Regions from separate parts of the Marinicrinis lubricantis genome, predicted to be linked through region 2. Evidence: riboswitches for the same ligand, from Rfam matches in the RefSeq annotation. Region 2 holds a riboswitch; each other region holds the start of a gene.

Region 1 (7,636 bases), on a different contig from region 2:
TGGAGCATATGGATACAGATCCTTCGGTGCATAGGCGGAAAGCGTATCTTGAATAACCGCCAGGTGCATCGGCTCATGATTTTCCAAAGCGATCCCGATGGTCGCATTGAATTTCTTCGCTTTTTGGCCGGCTTCCGCCGATTGACTCAAAATGCCTTCTTTAGGGAAATAAATATTTTTTCCAAGACGTGAGAGCATCGCATAAATGTTCGGGTTTTCCTGTTCAATGGTTTCGTTTAAAGCTTTGACAAGAGGATTCATCGACTCCATCCTTCCAAACTTTTTACTCATGAATGAACTTTATTATAACACTTGGCCAAGTCATTCGTCACGATTTTCATCACGATTTATCGCTGTTATTCGATCGAATCGCGATCTTCTGTCTTCTTTGGCGAGCCTCGATGGGAGCTTTTCTCATGTTTAGCTGTGAAGTGACCCAACGATTGTCCGACACGAACCTTATCGCCTGGTTTCAGAGAAAGGTTCGGATTGAAAATCCCGCTTTCCGTTAGGAGGACGACGGTGGAGCCAAATTCAAAGTATGCCAGCTCCGCTCCACGCTCAATCTGATGAGGAAGAGAGGGGACGTATTGTATGGAAGCGACATTCAATGCTCCAACTTTGACTACGGCGACTTCTCCGAACTCATGCTGAATGTAGGTAACTAGTCGTTCATTGCGGCTGAGCACCTGCTTCATATGCTGCATGCTGAAATCATGAACAGGATATACTTTTCCTCTAATCCGATCTTTCTCCAGTATTTCACCGCTTACCGGTGAATGAATACGATGGTAGTCTTTGGGGCTCAAATAGAGCACAAAGAAGTGCCCATGCTCGTAATTGATCATGCGCGGAGAATGATTCAATAGCTCCTCGATCGTATAATTTTGTCCTTTAATACTCAATAATTCCCCTTCTTGAATCGTCCCGCACGCCGTAATGACCGCATCTACCGGACTGAGCATTGCATCTGGGCTGGGATCTAAGGGACGGCTGCCTGGTTTGAGACGGCGGGTAAAGAAGTCGTTTAAGCTTTCGTAGGCTTCGATCGGCTTCTCCGCTTCCTCGACGTGAATGCCGTATATTTTGGCGAACCGGCGAATCCACCTTTTGCTGAGAGCGGATTTTGCCAATTTGCCGCTGAATTGGGAGACCCATCTTCGTGAAGATAATTCCGTCAATAGTTTAAATAATGGCTTCATTCCCTGCACTCACTCCTGGCGTGAATGTGATATGCGATTATCTTGCCATATCTAAGGTCAAAAAACAACAGGTGACATAAAAATAACGGCTTAGCAGCCGTTATCAAGGGAAATTTAGATTCATTAAAGTATTGAATTCAGCCTGTTTCTTGACGGAAATGCTGCCGATCACATTCACTTGTGTAAGGGCTTTCAAATTCCGGACAAGAAAGACATGTTTTCTGGTTCACGTGTATAGGAAATTGGGAGCCGGATAATTTTATGCATTGAATCGGCGTATTGCTGTGGTGGGGAGTTATCCCCGAGCAGTATGCGCAGCGACTTATCCAGTTCAGCAGTTCCACGGGATTTGCTGGTATTTCCTTCATCTGCTGTAGCTCCTTCGTTCAAAGGGCTGCCGAAGCTCCTGCGAGTTCAGCCAGCGCCTATGTATTCAAAATGGCCGCATATAAGCTGTATTTTGAAAGTTGAAAAGTAACGGGTCCATTCGTTCAGTTTTTGACAAACCGTGTCAAATGAGACTAACACAATATGGGATTATAGTAACATAATATCGTTTTTTTGTCATTACTTTACAGTTTGTTTAGGCGATAAAACAAGTTCGTGTTTCGGAATAATAAGCGGTACGCTACCTGTTCTTCTAATCCTGTCAGCTTACTGAACACAGGAATGGAGCGGTGCAGCATCTCCGGACGTGTCACTGAGCCGAGAAAAGGACCCTCAAATAGCCATGGACCGTCTGTTTCAGCCATCAGTTGATCCAGCGGATACTGCTTTACGACGGTTTGAATTTCTTCTTCATACACGATATCAGGAGTAAACGAGATATAGTATCCATTTCTCGCCATTCGCTCCGTCGTGACTGGATCCCCCTTATACCAATGAAAGTGTGCCTTGTCATAACCCGCTTCCTCCAGAAGCCCGCAAGCGGTGGCAGCATCTTCATATACCGCGTGAAGAACGATAGGAAGGTCCAGCTCCTTTGCCAGCTCGATGAAATGCTTTAACAATTCGATATAGGGCGCCTGTTCCAATCTGCTGCCTCGCCTCTTCGCTTCCAGTGCCGAATAGTAGGGCAACCCCACCTCGCCGATCGCGACAGCATCCGCAGCGTTCTGGCGAATCCATGCGAATAGATCGGCAATTACGTTGTCTGCAGGGAGTGCTTGTTCCGGATGAAAACCGTAAGCAGGCAGGATGACGTTCCCGTGCTGCAATGCAAGCATTTGATTGGTTTTGCAGGAATCCAGATCCATCGAAACGGCAACCATGCCTGCTACTTGCTGCTGCTTGGCTTCCAGCAGTATGGATTGCCGTTCCTCTTGTGTATACTTATCCAAGTGAATATGAGCGTCAATGATCGTGTGCACTCGCCATACTTCCTTTCAGTGTGCGGTATATATCAGATTTCAGCTCATTAAAGGTATGGCTGTATATGAGCTCTTCACGGCGCGGTCTGGCAAACGGGACCAAATGTTGTTGGATGACCTTTGCCGGTCTTGGCGAGAAGACATAGATTCGATCCGACAGAAGCAGCGCTTCCTCGATGCTGTGCGTAATGAGCAGCACGGTTTTACGGTGCTCCTCCCATATTTGCAGCAGCCACTGCTGCATTTCAAGCCGGGTAATCGCATCCAAGGCTCCGAAAGGCTCATCCAGACACATGAAAGACTGGGGGCTGAGCATCGCTCTGACGAAGGAGACTCTTTGCTGCATTCCGCCGGACAGCATGTGCGGATACGCGTGAGCGAACGAGGCTAATCCGGCTTTCTCCAGCCATTCCACTGCCTTGGCTTTCATTTGCGAACGTTTCACGCCAGCAATTTCACTTCCCAGCACGACGTTGCTGAGAACATCTCTCCATGGAAGAAGAGCAGGCTGCTGCGGCATATAGCTGATATGGCCCTTTTGTCCGGTAATGTCCTTTCCTTGCAGAATGACTCGCCCAGACTTGGGTGTCAGCAATCCTCCGATGTTTTGGAGCAATGTGCTTTTGCCACAGCCTGACGGACCAAGAAGCGATACAAATTCACCGTGCTTCACACGGAGGTTGATGCCGTTTAAGATATGAAGCGGCTTCCCATCTTGCTCAAACGTTTGGACCAGATTTTCGATCCACAGATCACCGCTTGCTTCATGGTTGTAATTCATTGCGTAGATTGCACCTCATTTCCTTGTATCCGGCTTCCAGCGCAGCAGCTTTTTCTCAGCCCATGATACGAGTCCAACCATCACTAAGCTGAAAATAATGATCATAAAACAGCCAATAAAAACTCGATCCACGCGGAATGAGGATTGAGCGATTTTCATATAGGAAGCAATGCCTTCCTGTGAACCCGCTGACCATTCGGCAATCACGACACCCATTACGCTGTATGCGGCAGAGATTTTCAAGCCAGAGAATAAGAAAGGAAGGGAATAAGGCCATTCCAGCTTGGTGAAAATCTGCAGCCTTGAAGCGCCTGACATCTTCATATAGTTTATCATCGTCCCATCGGTTTGCTGGTAACCGCTTAAGCAGGCCATCGTGATGGGAAAGAAGCAAACAAGGCTAATGATGATAAAATGAGGAACTAAGGTGTAGCCGAACCAAATAAAGAGAAGCGGCGCCATAATGATAATCGGGATATTCTGCGATATAATGACGAGCGGATAGAGCGCGCTATGAATCCATGAGACGAGATGAAGCGGAATGGATGCCATAATGCCGAGCAATGCTCCTACGGCGAACCCAGCGATCGTAATGCGCACGGTAACCCAAGTGTGCTGCAGGATCCTTCCAGGCTGGGATATGAATTCTTCCCAGATGGAACTGGGTCTTGGCAGAATATAAGGCTCGATCCTGCCTAGCAGAGCTCCCCATTCCCAGAGAATAAGCAGAAGGATGACCGTCGCTGCCGCCGGCCATCCTTTCTTTATCCATTGCGGGATTCTAGCATGTCCGCTCATTTATATTTCTCCGTCAATCGATCCATCGAGGCGCCTTCCGGATTGTAGTAGATTTTTACCTGCGAAATGACATTCGGACATCCCATCTCAATCATCGCTTTGTTCATTTGTTCAATAATGGACAGCAGTTCATGCAGTTCACCTTCCATTGTCGTTTCCAATGGATGAACCTCGTGCTTGACACCGGACTGCTGAATGATCTCAATCGCTCGGTCTACGTAAGGAATGACCTGCTCGCCGTTAGGTGTTTTCGGAATGATTTGAATACTGACTAGTGCGTTGGCCACTTTTACAATTCCCCTTTCGAATCAGGCTTCCGGTAAAAATTCATTCGTGTAGGCTGCGTCTACATCCAGCTCCTGCTCGAGCAGCCCGTGCTCCATCATCCAGTCGGCATAGCCCTGCCATACTTCCTGCTTCTGCTCACCCCAGCGCGGCGCATCGGCTTGATATTGATCGACGAGCCACTCTTGGCTGGCCTTCACCAGCTCCGGATCGAGATCGGGCACGGCAGCGATCAAGATGTCCGCCGCCTGCTCCGGCTGCTCGATGGCGAACTGGTATCCTTTCGAGGTGGCTTCCATAAACGCTTTAATCAATTCAGGGTTTTCGTCTATTAAAGCTTCATTCGTAATGATCGTCGGCGTATAGTAATCTAGTTTCTCGGAATAATCCTTCACATAGATCATATGGATATCTTCTCCGCGGAGCTGCGCTTCAATGCCGGTCCAGGCATAAAATATCCACGCAAAATCAATGTCTCTCTTCGTTGCCGTAAAGAAGTCGCTGTTGCCGATATCGACGATTTTCACCTTGCTGACATCCGCTTGCTCCATCTGCATGATGGAATCCATAACCTGTTCTTCAACGGGGCTGCCCCATCCTCCGTAAGTTTTCCCTTCAAAATCTTTCGGAGATACAATTCCTTTCTCCGCTGGAGCAGCAAATCCAGAAGTGTTGTGCTGGATCACTGCGGCGATCGAAACGATCGGCAGCGGATCCTTCGATGTCCGAGCCATCGTTATTTCTTCCTGATAGCTGATGCCAAAATCCGCACGTCCGGCCGCAACCATACTGGCCGCTCCAGCATCCCCAGGCTGAATAATTTCTACATCCAATCCGGCTTCATCATAATAGCCTTGTTCTTCTGCGACATACAGACCCGTATGATTCGTGTTTGGAGTCCAATCGAGGACGACAGTTACTTTTTGCTTTGCTGCTGCATCCCCTTGATTTTCGCTGCCTGCTTGATTTCCTGAGGTGCCATTGTTCTCTCCTGCATTGTTGCCGCAGCCTGCAACGACCAAAGCAGACAGCAGGGCGAACGTCCATACCTTCATCCATAATTTGTTTTTCTTCAAAGTCTCCCTCTCCTTTATAAGTTTCATGTTCGTCTTGGCAATTTCAGCGAGGTAAGAGCCCTTATCTGTGAAAGAACGCACAAAAAAAGCACTTCCGTAGGAAGTGCGGCTGCACAAAAAGGATCGATGAGATCCAATAGCTCCCTACGCTGGCATTACCCAGATCAGGTTATAGGGTCTGCGTCTTGACGGGACGCACTCTCAGCCGGCCGATTCCAGCTCCCCCGTAAACTTGAAAACAAAGCCTATTATACTGATTTTTTCTATCACTGTCTACATTGAACACCCCTGACGGCCACAGGGACGATCTGAGACGGAGGCATTCGATGTTCACGATTTGTTAAACAAAACACGTTGTCGATGTGAGCAACATCACAGTACGGTAAGGTCTCGAAAAATACAATGAGTACAAATGAAGCAGTCGTAAAAAAACGGCGGTTCACGAGGAGGGGTAAGCGATGACAGAGTTGAAAACGGAGCGAGACAGACAGTCTCAAGCAGCGATGGAGCCTAAGAAGCAGATCGAAACAGAGGAACCGTCTCTCAAAGGAACCTTCGTTTCCGTCATGCTGCTGGGAGGATTTTTGATCCTAAGCTGGGTACTTGTTTTTATGTTGTTTATAGCGCGCAATGGGTAAATATGGGGGGATAAACGATGCATATTCATAAGTTGGAGAAAATTTGGCTTACCTTTGGGATTACGATGTTGGTTGCATTTTTAGTGATTTTAGGAATTTCTACGTTTGCTTTTGGTCTAGAGCCGCCAAGTCATAGCCATACGATTGACCCGGAGAAAGTCAGAGAAACGGCTCCCTTCGACAATCCAGGCTTGCGCATGGTGGGTGACGGGGAGTATGAGGCGGTCATGACCGCCTATGCGTTCGGCTATGATTCCGGAGATCATCCACTGACGGTTCCTGCCGGGTCAACCGTTGAGTTCGTAGTTACCACACCGGATGTCGTTCATGGCTTCCAAATTCCAGGGACGAACGTGAATATGATGATCGTTCCGGGAGAGGTCAGCCATATCAAACATATGTTTAATGAGCCTGGAGAATATTTGATTCTGTGCAATGAATACTGCGGCGGCGGCCATGAATTCATGCATACGACGATCGTTGTGGAATAGGGACTGAAACCGTATGGGGGTTATGAGTACGAAATATGAACAACAGAAAGAAGTGAAGATTATGAGGCCATCCGATGTAATTTTACAGCAAAACAAGTTTCATAAAGAGGATACTGCGCTCGTACTAACACATATATGCTTTGCTTTCGCAGCCTTGTTTCTTGGAGGCGTAGCCGGTCTGCTGCAGGGGCTCGTACGCGGTGGGACGATTACGCTTCCTGCCGGAATTGGTTACTATCAGCTGCTTACCGCACACGGAGTGTTCATGGCACTTGTGTTCACTACCTTTTTCATCATAGGATTTTTATATTCAGCCGTTGCCAAGACGCTTGGCGGCGAGCTGCAGCCAGTAGCAAGAAATTTAGGCTGGATCGGATTCGGTCTCATGTCCATCGGAACCATTGTCGCTACGATGATGATTTTGCTGGATAAAGCCACGGTGCTGTACACGTTCTATGCTCCGATGCAGGCATCGGTTGACTTCTACATTGCGTTAGTACTGATTGTTGTAGGAAGCTGGGTGAGCGGAGCGGGAATTTTTTATCAATATCGGTATTGGAAAAAGCATCATAAAGGAAAATTGTCGCCTTTATTGTCATTCATGTCTGTCGCCGTCATGCTGTTGTGGATCATCGCCACCTTGGGTGTTGCGATTGAGGTGCTCTTTCAATTAATTCCGTGGTCGCTCGGCTGGGTCGATGAAGTCAACGTATTGCTGAGCCGCACGTTATTCTGGTATTTTGGGCACCCGCTCGTATATTTCTGGCTGCTGCCGGCCTATATGTGCTGGTACGTATGTATTCCGAAAATAATCGGCGGCAAGGTGTTCAGCGACGCTTTAGCTAGGTTTTCCTTCGTCTTGTTCTTATTGTTCTCGATTCCGGTGGGTTTCCACCACCAGTTGATGGAGCCTGGGATTTCACCGTTTTGGAAATACCTGCAGGTTGTCTTAACCTTCATGGTAGTCATCCCGTCTCTGATGACGGCGTTCTCTC
Region 2 (7,636 bases):
TTTGTTTATCCGATAAAACCGGTGTAAAGATGTGGCGGTATGTGATTTCATCCACGTTGCCGTATGCTGCAAACGGAAACGTCGCACCGTAGCTCATGTGAATAAAGCCTAGAGATAGCTCCATATACTGTATTAGTTTGCTGTAAGAGGCATTCAACAAAGTGAGGGGAGTCATTCCCTCCGCATCGGCTCTTATAATCCGCATCTCTTCATCGTTCGAAATATACACTTCCCCGTTTACATCGTCTTCTAACTGCTTCATCATCCGCCGCTTTACAATAGAGATGGTCTGTTCAATGTCTAATAAAAACTCGATTTGCTCCCGAACTTTGTTTTCCTGCTCGGTTAAAAATGCAATTAATTCATCTCTGTTAAGCTCTTGAGCTTTTTTAATTTCTTCAAGGGGGGTGCCGATATATCTTAAAGATTTGATTAAGTCCAGATGATATAACTGTGAATCATGGTAATAGCGATAGTTGGTCTCGGGATCGACATAAGCCGGCTTAAATAGACCCATTTGATCGTAATAGCGCAGCGCTTTAATGGAGATATTAGCCAGCTTCGCCACTTCACCGATTGAAAATAAAGCTTCCTTCATGCAACCACTTCCCTACGCAAATAAATCGAATGGTTACTGGAATGTATCCTGCTGAACGTGAATCGTTCGTTGTGCAGGCATTTTCCAGGCAAGCGTAAAGCCGATTCCTACAGCTAACAAGACCGTAGCAAAATAGAACGGATAGTTCAAATCGATATCAAATAAGATTCCGCCCACGATCGGCCCCAATACATTTCCAATACTTGTAAACATGGAATTCATTCCCCCGATAAACCCTTGTTCATTTCCTGCAATTTTTGTTAAGTAGGATGTCACAGCGGGACGCATCAAATCAAAGCCGATAAACACCGTCATCGTGACTAGTAAAATGGAAAAGTAAGAGTTGACGAGCGTCAGAATGAATACCAGCGATGTTGAAGCGATCAAGCTGTAACGGATGAGCCGAATTTCTCCAAGCCGCTTCGTTAATCCGTCGAACAGCGTCACTTGAACGATGGCGCCGACGATAGCGCCTCCTGTAATGATGACGGCAATGTCTACCGGCGTAAATCCGAATTTATGATCGACGAACAAGGCAAATAACGATTCGAATGCGGCTAACCCAAACGCAGAAATAAGAATGATCATAAAGGCTATAAAATAGAGGGGGGAGAAAATCCGACGAATTCCCCTCGTGTTCCCGTCTGTGCCCGTATGCTCTGGGTTCCGATTTGGTTCCCGAAGCGTGAGCAAGGACAAGATGACAGCAAATCCTGCCAGCGCACTAGCAAAGAAGAAGGGCAGCCGTGAATGGAATTCGGCTAAAAAGCCGCCAAGCCCCGGACCGACGATGAACCCTGTCGAAATGGCTGCGGACATATATCCAAGCGCCTTAGGTCTCGTCTGGATCGTCGTAATATCGGCAATAAAGGCATTTACGGCGGGCATGATAAAGGCCGCACTGACTCCGCCCAGCATACGGGATACAAATAAGGTTTCAACGCTTGTGCCCAAACCGAATAATAATTCCGAAATACTGAAAAAAAGCAGGCCAAGCACAATCATGATCTTGCGCCCGAATCGATCCGCCCATCGGCCGGCAATCGGTGAGACGAGCAGCTGCGTGACGGCGAAAGAAGCGACCATATATCCGACAACGGTACCCGAGATATGCAATTCATTCATAATCGTCGGAGTGACCGGAATGACAAGGCCAATACCGAGAAAAGCAATAAAGAGATTCATTAATAGTATACCCAATGCAACATTCTGCTTTTGCATGTGACTTCCTCCTCATGAAGCGTTACCTTCTAATATAAAGTCTCCCATTAGGGGAGAGTCAATAGAAATGTGAAGCGAAAAGATGCATGCTATCGTTTCTTCCAAATGATTGAAATTTTCAATTTTTTCTGTTAAAGTGTAGTCAATTGAATAGGTTTATTGTTTTGCAGGGGGACTCTTCGGAGTTGAGAAGGTTAAAACCTGACCCTTTGAACCTGTTAGTTAACACTAGCGTAGGGAGCAAAAGTACATGAATCTGTGATGGTGTGTGCAAAGCTCTTCTCGGTTAGGGAAGAGCTTTTTTATGTTCAAACGCACACACCTTATGTCAGCCATCGATTCATGAGGCGCCCTTTTATCACGCAGTGCGAACTTCTCGCTGCAATCGATAAAAGGGCTATTTCTTTCCTTGCGCCCATCAAATCATGGGAGGCTGTGCAGTATGACTTTTTGTGAGGAAGTTAGAAAAGAGACCGATTTGTACTGGAAAGCAAGCATCGATCATCCTTTCGTCAAGGGGATCGCGGACGGTACACTGCCGCTGGAAAAGTTTCGTTTTTACATGATGCAGGATGCGTTTTATTTGAAGCATTATGCCAAAGTATTAGCAATGGCGGCAGCCAAAGCGGAGTCGCAGGAGGATCTTATTTATTTCTTAAATACGGCCAAATATATTACCGAAGCGGAGCTAGAGCTGCACCGTTCCGTCTTCCAAGAGTTAAACGTGACAGAACAAGAATTCGAAGGGTTTGAGGCGGCGCCGGCGTCTTACAACTATGTCAGCCATATGTACAGCGCTATACACAATGGGGATGTTAGCGAAGCCTTCGCAGCGATATTGCCGTGTCCATGGCTCTATTTAGAAGTCGGTCAATATTACAAGAATGCTCGACCGGGTGTTTCGCTGTACGAGGATTGGATTCAGCTGTACAGCAGCAGAGAGTACGAGGCTTCCGTACTCGTTCAGATCGATATGATGAACCGGTTCGCCGATCCATCGATGGCATCCAAAAGAACGGTGTTGAAGCAGCATTTCAAGAAGAGCTGCTATTACGAATGGAAGTTCTGGGAGATGGCCTGGACGTTAGAAGACTGGGGAAAAGAGGTGGAAGTTTATGATTTTGCAGCAAATTCGTAAGCAAAATCCACTGATTCACTGTATTACCAATTATGTGGTAGCCAACTTCCAAGCCAATGGATTATTAGCGATTGGGGCTTCTCCGGTAATGGCCGACGGTGAAGATGAAGTGGAGAGCATGGTTCAGCTTGCGTCCGCTTTATCGATCAACATCGGAACACTTAACAGCAACACATTCGCCGCGATGATGAAAGCGGGTGTACGTGCGGGCGAGCTTAATATTCCAGTTGTACTGGACCCTGTAGGTGCAGGAGCAACGGATTACCGTAAGGAAACGGTATTCGCGTTACTGGATAAAGTGAAATTTACGGTGGTCCGCTGCAATATTGGAGAGCTGGCCGCAATTGCTAAGGAGGACTGGCAGCAAAAGGGCGTGGACAGCGGGGACGGTTCACTGGATGTGCCATCTGCCGCTAAGCAGGCCGCTCGCCAATACAACTGCATCTTCATCGTGACGGGGGAACAAGATTTTATTACGGATGGAACAGAGGAGCGCTGGATTCGTGGCGGCCACAAGCAGATGACCGAAGTAACAGGAACCGGCTGTCTGCTCAGTGCAATGTGTGCGGCAGTGATTGCTTTGGGCGGCAATCATTTCGAGAACTTGTCGGCATTGTTATCCTGCTATAAGCAAATCGCGGAAGCAGCTTACCTCAGAGCTTCTGGACTCGGCGCATTCCAGTCTGCTGTCTTGGATGAGCTGCATGCACGCTCGCAGGGAGAGATGTTCTGATGGAAGTCGTGATGACGATTGCGGGCTCGGACAGCGGCGGTGGAGCGGGCATTCAAGCTGATCTGAAAACCTTCCAAGAACTAGGCGTCTTCGGAACGTCGGTGATTACCGCCCTCACCGCACAGAACACGCTGGGGGTAAGCGGGATATTCCCAGCGAGTCCCGAGTTTGTACGCCAGCAATTAGAAACGGTATTAGAGGATTTGCCGGTTCGGGCGGTCAAGACAGGCATGCTGTTCTCGGCGGAAATTATTCGGGCCGTTGCGAACGTATTACAGGCTCAATCTATTCAGCTCGTCGTCGATCCTGTCATGATTGCCAAAGGCGGTGCCAGTCTGCTCCAAGAGGATGCCGTGAAGGCGCTGAAGGATGACCTGCTGCCGCTTGCAGCTGTTATTACGCCTAATCTGCCCGAAGCTGAAGTCCTTAGTGGGATGAGGATTCAGACGGCGGAACATATCGAGGAAGCAGCTCGCAGGATTCTCTCACTCGGTACAGCATGCTTGGTGATGAAAGGTGGACATTGGAGCGATTCACACATTGCCGCAGATCGGGTGTATTTCGCCGATGGCCGTTCATTCATGATGCAGAGCCGCCGGATTCAGACTCGTCACACGCATGGTACGGGATGTACGTTCTCGGCAGCATTGACAGCATGCTTGGGGCAGGGAATAGATACGAAGAAATCGATCATCACCGCGAAAAAATACGTACAGCTGGCGATTGAGCACAGCCTGGAGCTGGGGCATGGCCACGGTCCGACGAATCACTTTGCTTATCGCCGCTATCATGGGGAGAGCGAGGTGACAGTCATTGAAGCGTGAACAGCTGCGAGTTTATTTCATTATGGGCTCTACCCATGTCAAGCTTCGAGAACCGCTTTCAATCTTGGAGCAGGCGCTTGATGCGGGAATCACGATGTTTCAATTCAGGGAAAAGGGAAGCGGTGCGCTGAAGGGGCAAGCATACGAAAGCTTCGCGCGGGAGTGTCAGCAGCGGTGCCGTTCATACGGCGTGCCTTTTATCGTCAATGACGATATCGATCTCGCATTGAAATTAGATGCGGACGGCGTTCATGTGGGGCAGGAGGATGCTGCTTTACCGGAGGTTCGCCAAAAGATGGGCAGCGATAAGATTGTGGGCGTTTCCGTTCACTCGATGCATGAGCTGGAAGAAGCGATCTCATACCAGGCGGATTACGTAGGCATTGGTCCGATCTTTGCAACGAAATCCAAGGATGATGCGAAGAAGCCGGCCGGAACCGTATTTTTGCGTCAAGCTGCGGAGAGGGCGCCGGATCTGCCCATCGTGGCGATAGGCGGAATTACAGAACACAATTTTCAGGAACCGCTCGAAGCGGGGGCAGATGGCGTGGCGGTCATCTCGGCCATTTGCGAAAGCGGGGACGTCGCAGAAACCGTGCGTAGGTTTAAGAGATGATGCTCCCTATGTATTTTGACTTTGGGGCACCTGAAACGATAATATGATACCTGAGACCATACATAAGAGTAGAAGGAGTGATTGCTTTATGGCACAGTCGTTAAAAGGAAAAATTGCTTTTGTAACGGGTGCGGGAAAAGGGATTGGCAAAGCCACAGCGATCGCATTGGCTCAGGAAGGTGTTCATGTGGGGCTGCTCGCTCGGACTGAATCGGATTTAATCCAAGTGGCCCAAGAAGTGGCAGAGCATGGCGTGAAAGCCGCTTATGCGACGGCGGATGTCGCCTCCATGGAACAGGTCGATCTTGCTGTGCAGCAGCTGACGAAGGAGCTGGGACCAGCCGATATTCTGATCAACAACGCGGGCACCGGCAAATTCGGCAAGTTCTTAGAGCTGACGCCGGAACAATGGAAAAGCATGATTGACATCAATTTGATGGGTGTCTATTATGTAACCCGTGCCGTTTTGCCGCAGTTGATTGAGAAAAACGGCGGGGATATCATTAACATCTCCTCGACCGCTGGGCAAAAAGGAGCTCCTGCAACGAGCGCCTACAGCGCCTCTAAATTTGGTTTGTTGGGATTGACGGAATCGTTAGCTCTTGAAGTACGCAAGCATAACATTCGTGTCACTGCACTCACACCGAGTACCGTGGCAACGGAATTGGCTTATAAAGAAAACTTGACCGACGGTAATCCGGAAAAGGTTATGCAGCCGGAGGATTTAGCGGAATTTATCGTCTCTCAATTGAAGCTGCATCCTCGTGTATTCATCAAATCGGCCGGACTGTGGTCGACGAATCCGTAAATCGATGAAAATGTAAAACGCAGCTCGCACGAATGTGCGTAAGCTGCGTTTTTTTTTACATCCTATTGGATTATTGTGCGGCGCCGAATTGAATCCACGCTTTTTGAATTTCGTCGATCGCTTCATCTTTGGTTTTGCTTTCACCGATATAAGCCTGCATCAGTTCGCCGAACTTTTGATGGAACGTATCCAAAGAATAGTTGATGGACAGCTCGCCCGATTTTTCAGTTTCCAGTGTCTCAACCATTTGCTTCGGCATATCCAGCTCAGGAAGCGGCGCACCTTCGATTGGAGGAATCACCTTCGCTACGGAAGAGAACCACTGTTGACCGTATTCCGAAGTGTACAGCCAGTTGAAGAATTCAAGCGTTTCCTCAAGCACTGGGGAGTCTTTGTAAATCCGCAGCGCTTGGTCGGCACCCGTTACAAGCAGTGCTTGATCCGCTTTATCGCTTACAGGATAGCCCATAATGCCGATTTGCATATCCGGCGTAATTTTCTTAATCGCCTCTTCATCCCATGCGCCTTTACCTGTCATGAATGCAGCCTCACCGGTTGCGAAATCACTGATTTGCGCATTGCTGTCGCGCTCTAACGGCTTGTTGGTTCCGTGTTCGATCGTCAGGTCGATGAATTTGAAGAAATTATCGTACAGCACCGGATGATCCTTAAATGTAGTTTCACCTGCGATAAATTGGTTTACAAGCTCCTTCGTTTCGATCCCTGCATCTTCTGCAGCAGCATTCAGGAAGTTCTGGAAGATGTGCTTCCATACCCACCATTCTTTATACGCATTGGCAAACGGTGTAATGCCTTTCGCTTCCAGCTTCTCAATCGCAGCTTCAAGTTCAGCCATTGTTTTTGGTACTTCTGTAATGCCTGCTTCATTCAACAGATCTTTGTTGTAGATCATGCTCATCAAATTGCCCTTGATCGGCAAGCCGAGCACCCGTCCGTCGGAAGAGGTCATGTCTGTCTTGATCGCATCGGTCATCACACCTGCAAGCGGTTCATTCGTCAAATCTGCGCTGTATTCCGCGAACGTGTCAATATCTCCGCCTGCAGCCGATTGAAATACGTCCGGTACACTGCCGGATGCAATTTTGGATTTCAAAATCGTATTGTAGTCAGCCTGCATAATTTCGAGGTTGATGGTTACGTTAGGCTTTATCTTTTTATATTCTTCGATAAAAGCATTGTAAGCATCTGTATATTCCGGAGAAGCCGTGAACATATTAATGGTTACTTTCTCGCCGGAACCGCTTTCAGTTCCTTCAGTACTAGAATTATTGTTGTTGTTTGATCCACAAGCCGCCAGCATGCCGACGATGAGAATGCAGCAAAGCGAAAGCAGAAGTTTCTTTTTAAACATTTTGTCAGTCCCCCAGTCTTTATGTGTGTTATTTCTTTTCTTGATGCTAATTCTAATCAAACGGAGCACCGATAAAAATGCATTTAAGTGAAGAGTTTAGGGTAAAAAAGTGATTTTACCCCACTTTAGTTCACTGTATTCCCATCCTTTTGAAGTGCATGCCGGTATTCGGAGGGAGACATCGCAAAATAATTGCGGAACGCTTTGCTGAAATAGTTTTTGTCCTTGTATCCGAGAAGCTCCGAAATATCCTGGATTTTTAGATCGGGATTGGACAGAAGCTCTCTCGCTTTGTCCATTCTTACCTTGAGCACATATTCATAAAT
Region 3 (7,636 bases), on a different contig from region 2:
CATACAACCCGGAGTGCACCGCATTCGGATACCAATCCAGCATGACACTCACCTTGCGAAGCGGCTCATCACCTGCAGCCGCTTCTCCATTGTTCTTATTGGCCTCCTTGGAAGAACAGCCCGCTAGCACCGCAAGCAGCCCGATAACGGAAACAAAAATCATGATATTTTTTTTCATTTTGATCGTCCTCTCCTTTGTATATTTGTTCTGCGCAGCATACGCCTTTCCAATAAAGACACCCATCCAAATAAGAGCATGCCCAGCAGCGAAAGCAGCACCACAGCCGCAAACAATTCATCCGCCCGCAGGCTGGATGACATTCTGCGGCTGAAGTAGCCGAGTCCCGCGCTGGCTCCGAGCCATTCCCCGATGGTCGCGCCGATCACGCTGAATACGACCGCCAGCTTCAGGCCAGAGAAGAACGACGGCAGCGCCATCGGAATCTGTACCTTCGTGAGCAGCTGCAGGCGGCTTGCCCCCATCGTGCGAAGCAGTTCTCCGTATTCCTTGTCTCCCTGCCTTAATCCGTCATATGTATTCACGACAACCGGAAAAAAAGCGATCAAAATCGTCACCGCGACCTTACTCCATACGGTATAGCCGAACCATAAAATAAAGACGGGCGAAATGGCGATGATCGGAATCGTCTGGGAGACGATGACAAGCGGGTACAGCATCCGTTCAACCGGACGATACAGATGCATTAGAATCGCAAGCAGTACGCCTCCTCCGACAGATAACCCTAGACCCAGCAGCACTTCGCCAAGCGTTACCGGCAAGTGAACGGCAAACAGCGGATGCCGGTCGATCCATATGGCTACAGCGATTTGTGAAGGCGCCGGAATAATGAAAGACGGGACGAAGTCCAGACGAACGCAGGCTTCCCAAAGCGCTACTATGAGTGCAGCAAAGGCTGCTGCATAGCCATAGATGTGAAGCCAGTGTTTAATCATGCTGCGCATAAATCATCCGCTCCAATCGCTTGCGATAGTCCAGCATCTGTATCGTATGTACCAGCTCCGGCTTGCGCGGTCTCGGCAGGTCGATACGCAGCTGCTGCGGCTGCCCCGCGCCATTTGCCTGAAGCACGAAGACCCGATCGCTGAGCAGCACCGCTTCCTCCAAGTCGTGCGTGATGAAGAGCACCGTCCGCTGCATCTGCTCCCAGAAAGACAGCAGCCACAGGTGCATTTCCCGCTTCGTCAATGCGTCGAGTGCACCGAACGGCTCGTCGAGCAGGAGCACATCTTTATCGGTCATCATCGTCCGCAAAAATGCCGCCCGTTGCCTCATGCCTCCCGACAACTCGTGCGGATAAGCGTCAGCACAGCCCTCCAGGCCGATGCGAGCCATCCATTCCAGTGCCCGGCTCTTGGCCAGCTTGCGGTCCCCGCCGGACAACTCGCAGGCGAGCATCGCATTGCCAAGAACCGTTCGCCAAGGCAGCAGCAAATCTTTTTGCGGCATATAGCCTACGCGTCCGGCTTCGCAGGGCTCACCTTCGACCAGCACCTGCCCGTTGCTGGGCTGAATCAACCCCGCAATCAGCTTAAAGACGGTGCTTTTGCCTGTGCCGCTCTTGCCCAGCAGCGAAACGAATTCGCCGCGCGGTACATGCATGTTCATATCCCGCAGCACAGCGGTGTCTTCGGATTTTTCCCCGTACGTAAAGCTTACCTGTTCCAGTTTAACGGCCACTGCCCAATCCCTCCTATAGCGCTCAATCTCCCGCTCCTTAGCGATTATGCCGAGTTGCTGAACAAGACTCTGGATTGGCGCTGAAAAAGTCATCCTTCTTCTCCTTTTCGCGCATTACACCACCCCGCGATGAACGACGCAATGATTTGCGTATAGAGGATGAGCTGCTTCAGCTCCAGCTTCTCATCCACCGCATGGGCATCCTGGAGCCTTCCGGGGCCATAGATCACCGCCGGTATTCCCGCCTCTCCGAACCAGCCCGCGTCGGTCACCGATCTCGACATGCCGACAACCGCATCCTGCTTCACATACGCCCGATGTGTCTCCCGCAGCAGACGCGTGCCGGGATGCTTCGGATCGATTTCGAGCGCAGGGAAAATCTCGCCCCGATCCTCGATCATTGATTTTCCGCCCCAATGGAATTGCGGCGGATTTTCGCGCATCCACGGATCCGCGCCCGCGACATGTGCGATATGCTCCTCAATCTCGCGGGTGACGCTTTCGGATGACTCGTTCGGATAAAAATGAACGGTAATCCACAGCCTGCAGCGATCCGCGATAAAGGCAGCATGCCGACCGCCTTCGATGACAGCGGGATTTATCGTATTGATCCCCGGTGGAAATCCGGGATAGCTCTTCATGACGGCCCAGTGCCGTTCCAGCTCCTGGAGACCGCCAATAATCTTTGCCATTTTCTCAATTGCACTCGCTCCGCTAACCCCGCCTCCGGCATGAATGATTCGAGAGCGCATCCCATCATGGAGCGTTTCGTTGCTCTGCACCGTAATCCAACCGGTAATGACGCCCCCTTGACCTTGGATGTGCAGATCGCTCGTATCGGCCACGACCGCAAAGTCTGCAGTGTATCCTCTTTCCAGACAGGACAATGTCCCCGCCTCGCCCGCTTCCTCGCCGATCACCGACTGCAGCTGCAAATCGCCCTTCAGCTCGATCCCAAGCTCACGCACGATGCGGATGGCAAACAGCAAAGCGGCCAGACCGCCCTTCATATCGGCGACCCCTCTCCCGTAAATCAGCCCTTCCGTCAACTCACCTTCGAAAGGAGGATGCGTCCAGCCGCTGCTGTCCCCAACTTCCGCTACATCCATGTGTCCATTGAGAATCAAGCTCTGATAGTTGGAGGAGTCCGTCCCTTTCAATACTCCGACGACGTTCGGGTCGCCGGGAAAAACCTCCCAGCTGTCCGTTGCAAACCCGAGTTCCTGTAAATACGCTTCTACAAAACACTGCGCTTCCGCCGTATTCCTAGCCGGCGGACTGACGGTCGGAAAGGCGACCAGCCTGCGCAGGAGAGCAATCAGTTCATCCTGTCTTCCTTCGATTTCACGTTCAATTTGCTCGAAGAGCATTTCAACACTCCTTTGTTGATACGAGTTATAAGGCATATGTCATGTTTGTCCCACTCGGCCGTTTCTTTTTTCCGGACTGTGTGCGGCTCCCGGCGGGCGGTGTCTGGGGTGTCATGACGTGAGTGAATCACATGTTCTTTTTAGCGCATGTATATGGTGTTTTTTGTGAATTTCAATGTTGATGTTCATTGTTTGGATCGCTGTGTTGATGTTCTTTTCGCAGGTCACTGTACGGATGTCAAGTGGCTATCCATGTCCCCCTTACACCGCTGCTTATGTTGCTGCAACCGAAAAAAGCCGCCCTCCCATACAGGAAGATGGCTTCACTTACGCATAAGACGGCCTTTTCTGCACCTGCGAACGATATCGGCACTCGCTTTCTCCTCTAGCTTTAGCGCTGTACTCATGTCCGCAAGCCGCATGGCATGGCAGTCCTATCGATGTGATCCGCTTCCCTACGCTGGTATGATCCAGATCAGGTTCAAAGGGACTGAACCGGCCGTTGCCTGGTTCGATCTCAGCCTTTCGGCGCCCCTAGCAGAAACATTCAGTTATGGTTGACCAATCCGATGATCATCGATGATTAGTTCAGTGTTTTGTTCTGTGTTTTGTTCATTCACTTGTTTATTAGTGATCTATTCAGTCATCTGTTCAGTGATTTCTCTTATTTAATCTAGGACTTAATTAACCCAAATAGCGATGATACAAGCTTTTCGCTTCCGCGACATCTTTCGTACCGTGCACAAGCACCCGCCCATCGCGAAAAATTGCAAGCCGATGCGCCCCGATCGTGTACGAGATTAAGTATGGATTGCCCTGCACCGTTCCGCCCTGCCTGGACAGCTGCTCCGCCAGCGTCTCCAAATCACGCTCCACTGGCGCGGGTGGCCGAATCTGTACCGTATCTCGTCCGCACAACACTGCGGTTCGGCTGTGGTTCGAAGCCTGAAGGTACGGATACGTCGGCTGGCTGCCGCAGGAGGCGCAGTCCTCCTTCTTCAAGCGGTCAACGCCGATCGCCGTATACTGGTTGCTCCACAGGTCGAACGAGACGAGCTTGCCGCGCAGCGCCCGCTTGTTCCCCGTCAGCAGCTTCAGCGCCTCCGCCATCTGCAGCGCGACGACCATCTGTACCGCTGGCGCGATGATGCCCGACGTGTCGCAGGTCGCGCCCCCAATCGGAACGGTCTCGAGCAGACAGTTCAGACACGGCGTCTCGCCGGGCACAATCGCGCAGCTAACGCCGTAGCTGCCGACGCACGCGCCGTAAATCCACGGGATGCGCCGTTTGTGCGCGATATCGTTCAGCAGCAGCCGCGTATCAAAGTTGTCAGTCGCATCGATGATTAGATCGACGCCTTCTGTCAGCGCCTCAATCTCCGACGTCGTGACGTCGGCGACGATCGCGTCAATGGCTGCGCTGCTGTTAATGCGCCTCAGCCGCTGCTCCGCGGCAACCGCCTTCGGGAGGCGCCGCTCTGCATCATCCTCGCCGTAGAGCTGCTGACGCTGCAGATTACTCCACTCGACATAATCCCGGTCGACGATCGTCAAATGCCCCACCCCCGCGCGTACGAGGGTTTCCGCGCTGCCGGTGCCGAGTGCGCCTGCACCGACGATCAGCACATGCTTGCTTTGCAGCTGCTGCTGGCCTTCTTTACCAATAGGCGCAAACAGCTCTTGACGGGAATAGCGATCGGTCAAGAGGTGATCATCCCTTCCATCGGACTGCTAGCTGTGGCATAGCGCTTTCTCGGTATGCGTCCTGCCTCATATCCGTATCTGCCCGCCTCAACGGCTAGCTTCATCGCCAGCGCCATCTTCACTGGATCCGCAGCGCCGGATACCGCTGTATTGAGCAGCACACCGTCCGCACCCAACTCCATCGCCGTCGCGCAATCCGCTGGAGAGCCGATCCCGGCATCGACAATGACGGGAATCTGAGCCTGCTCGATAATGAGGCTCAAGTTCAGCGGGTTGACAATTCCTTGTCCAGAGCCAATCGGCGAAGCGCCCGGCATAATCGCATGCACGCCGAGATCCTCCAGCCGCTTAGCCAGCAGCACGTCGTCTGACGTATAAGGCAGTACGATGAAGCCTTCCCTCAGCAGCATCTCGGACGCTCGAAGCGTCTCAATCGGATCGGGCAGCAGCGTCTTCGGGTCACCGATGACCTCGACCTTAATCATATCGCACAGCCCGGACGCCTTCGCCAGCTTCGCGATGCGAACCGCTACTTCCGCCGTCTTCGCTCCCGCCGTATTCGGCAGCAGCTTATAGCGGCTGACATCGATCATTTCCAGAAAGTTCGGCTGGCTCGGCTCGAAAATATTCATCCGCCGAACCGCAAACGTCAGCACCTGCGTCTCCGACACATCGACGGCCATCTTCTGCACCTTATAGTTTGGAAACTTCCCTGTCCCCAGCAGCAGCCGGGATTGAAATTCATAAGGGCCGATCTTCAACATCCCTTTATCCTCCTCCTACAAAATGTACGATTTCGACACGATCCCCTTCTGTTAACCGAGCCTCGTCATGCCCCGACTTTTCCAATACCTGTTCGTTTAGTTCCACGATGGCGATCTTACCGTCCAATCCAAAATGACTCAGCAGCTGCGACACTGTACCGACTGTATCCGGCAGCTCCAACGTGTCGCCATTTACCCGTAATTTCACCATACCACCTCCGCTTGTTTCCTTTCTCCATGGTTTCGATTCAGACGGAACGCTTCCATTGGTATGTCCCATGATTTGCCTTCCATCAGGTCTGCCACCAGCTTGCCTGTCACAGGACTAAGCAATATCCCATTACGGTAATGGCCGGCGGCTACGAACAAGCCTTTCCAATCCGGATGCTCCCCGATGTAAGGCAACCCGTCTTCCGTCTGAGGGCGAAGTCCGGTCCAAGCTTTCTCCCACTCCGCGTTCACGATATTGGGAACGAGACGCTTCGCTCGATCCAGCAAAACCGCTACGCCGCTGGCCGTCACACGTTTATCGTAGCAATGCTCTGTCGACGTAGCCCCGATGACGATACGCCCTCCCCGCTTCGGTACGAGATAACAGCCGTGCGAGAAAATCGTGGACGTAAGGAGCGGAGGTCTGCTGATGACAGATACACACTCTCCTTTAACCGGATAGATCGGAAGCGGGCTACCGGCCTGATCCAGCAGCTCTCCTGCCCGCGCCCCGGATGCGATGACAAGCTGATCACAGCCGATCAGACCGTGCTGTGTCACAACGCCAGCTGCACGACCGTTCTCCAGCACAAGTGATCGCACGTCGGTGAATTCCATCAGATCGGCGCCCAGCACCCCGGCGGAGACAGCTAAAGCTTGTGTGAGCTCCGGTGCCAGCACATGTCCATCCTCTGGGATCCACATCGCGCCGATGACCGCTTCGGACAAGCCGGGCTCTCGAGCCCGAACTTCAGTGCCGCTCAACCATTCCGCCCTTTCTCCCGATTTCCGCTGAAATTCCATGATGTGCTTCAAGCTTAGGGCTTCATCAGCTGTCATGGCCACCTTCAGCATGCCTTTGCGGACGAGCGCGATATCAATCCCGCTCAGCTCCCGGAGCTCCTCAGCCAATGCAGGAAACATGCTTCGGCTCCTGCGGGCAAGTTCAAACAGTGGACCGGATTTCTCCATTTCAGCCTGTGCCGCTAGCATACCTGCTGCTGCGCCTGACGCCTCTCCCGCCAGCCTTCCCCGCTCCAGAACAGCGACTTTCTTTCCCCGCTTGGCGAGCTCAAACGCAATGGAACAGCCGATAACGCCTCCGCCTATAATTATGGTGTTAACATGATGGGTCATGCGAACGCCTCCCCTTATGTATCGCTCTAATGTAAGCCTGCACGCGTGCGGCTGGATCGGCTGCATCCACGATTCCAGACATGACCGCAATACCTGATGCACCAGCTCGAATGACCTGTGACGCATTGTCTGGCGTAATGCCGCCGATGGCAATGACCGGAAGGCGGACACTTGCCGCCGCTTCCCGCAGTGCATCTAAACCTCTGGGGGGTAAGTCTGGCTTCGACTGGCTCGGAAAGACATGCCCGAACAGCACATAGTCCGCACCCTGCTGCTCTACTAGAGCGGCTTCGACTGCCGAATGCACGGAGCATCCTGTACGCATTCCCGGGAATGCCGATTTGACCCGTTCCACTTCCAAGCTGTGATACGCCAAATGTGCGCCGCCCGTATGACAGCTCCACGCCACATCGACACGATCATTTACCACGATCTGCTTCGCTGGGACCCCAGCTTCCAGCATCCATTCGATTGCCTGCACAAGCTCCCGAGAGGATTTACTCTTCTCCCGGAGATGAAACGACGTCACATGAGGAAAGATCTTTCCTGCCAGCGAGGCGAATTGCGGCAGAGGCTGCCTGCCATTCGATATGACGTGCAGTTCTGGCATCGACATTGAATCCCCACCTCTAAATCCATATGATGTGAATGTAGTAAACAACCAGAGAGAGCAAAAAATACACTACCGTATAAATTCCGAACAAAAAAACCGCTCTTCTCCACGAGAAAAGCGGTTCACAATACAGGCGTCA

What was found. Region 2 has a riboswitch for thiamine pyrophosphate ahead of tenA (thiaminase II). Riboswitches for the same ligand answer to the same signal wherever they lie in the genome.
Region 1: linked by a shared signal. The riboswitch ahead of ACFPXP_RS20275 (ABC transporter substrate-binding protein) and the one ahead of tenA (thiaminase II) in region 2 are both predicted to bind thiamine pyrophosphate.
Region 3: linked by a shared signal. The riboswitch ahead of ACFPXP_RS10195 (acetylornithine deacetylase) and the one ahead of tenA (thiaminase II) in region 2 are both predicted to bind thiamine pyrophosphate.

The regions. Positions count from the first base shown of each region.
Region 1 is NZ_JBHSQV010000184.1:71,293-78,928, reverse strand. Features, by position in the region: gene ACFPXP_RS20305 (aminotransferase class I/II-fold pyridoxal phosphate-dependent enzyme) at 1-261, opposite strand, end outside; gene asd (archaetidylserine decarboxylase) at 357-1,202, opposite strand; gene ACFPXP_RS20295 (TatD family hydrolase) at 1,775-2,572, opposite strand; gene ACFPXP_RS20290 (ABC transporter ATP-binding protein) at 2,556-3,353, opposite strand; gene ACFPXP_RS20285 (ABC transporter permease) at 3,369-4,151, opposite strand; gene ACFPXP_RS20280 (MTH1187 family thiamine-binding protein) at 4,148-4,438, opposite strand; gene ACFPXP_RS20275 (ABC transporter substrate-binding protein) at 4,460-5,491, opposite strand; TPP riboswitch at 5,637-5,748, opposite strand; gene ACFPXP_RS20270 (cytochrome c oxidase subunit 2A) at 5,971-6,150, shown strand; gene ACFPXP_RS20265 (cytochrome c oxidase subunit II) at 6,168-6,641, shown strand; gene ACFPXP_RS20260 (b(o/a)3-type cytochrome-c oxidase subunit 1) at 6,703-7,636, shown strand, end outside.
Region 2 is NZ_JBHSQV010000150.1:15,643-23,278, reverse strand. Features, by position in the region: gene ACFPXP_RS11770 (MerR family transcriptional regulator) at 1-598, opposite strand, end outside; gene ACFPXP_RS11765 (MFS transporter) at 632-1,819, opposite strand; TPP riboswitch at 1,978-2,076, shown strand; gene tenA (thiaminase II) at 2,262-2,957, shown strand; gene thiM (hydroxyethylthiazole kinase) at 2,935-3,690, shown strand; gene thiD (bifunctional hydroxymethylpyrimidine kinase/phosphomethylpyrimidine kinase) at 3,690-4,514, shown strand; gene thiE (thiamine phosphate synthase) at 4,504-5,130, shown strand; gene ACFPXP_RS11740 (3-ketoacyl-ACP reductase) at 5,219-5,938, shown strand; gene ACFPXP_RS11735 (extracellular solute-binding protein) at 6,009-7,310, opposite strand; gene ACFPXP_RS11730 (response regulator) at 7,436-7,636, opposite strand, start outside.
Region 3 is NZ_JBHSQV010000134.1:579-8,214, reverse strand. Features, by position in the region: gene ACFPXP_RS10210 (ABC transporter substrate-binding protein) at 1-178, opposite strand, end outside; gene ACFPXP_RS10205 (ABC transporter permease) at 175-963, opposite strand; gene ACFPXP_RS10200 (ABC transporter ATP-binding protein) at 947-1,792, opposite strand; gene ACFPXP_RS10195 (acetylornithine deacetylase) at 1,789-3,105, opposite strand; TPP riboswitch at 3,505-3,615, opposite strand; gene ACFPXP_RS10190 (thiazole biosynthesis adenylyltransferase ThiF) at 3,754-4,773, opposite strand; gene ACFPXP_RS10185 (thiazole synthase) at 4,770-5,537, opposite strand; gene thiS (sulfur carrier protein ThiS) at 5,542-5,748, opposite strand; gene thiO (glycine oxidase ThiO) at 5,742-6,884, opposite strand; gene ACFPXP_RS10170 (thiamine phosphate synthase) at 6,868-7,500, opposite strand.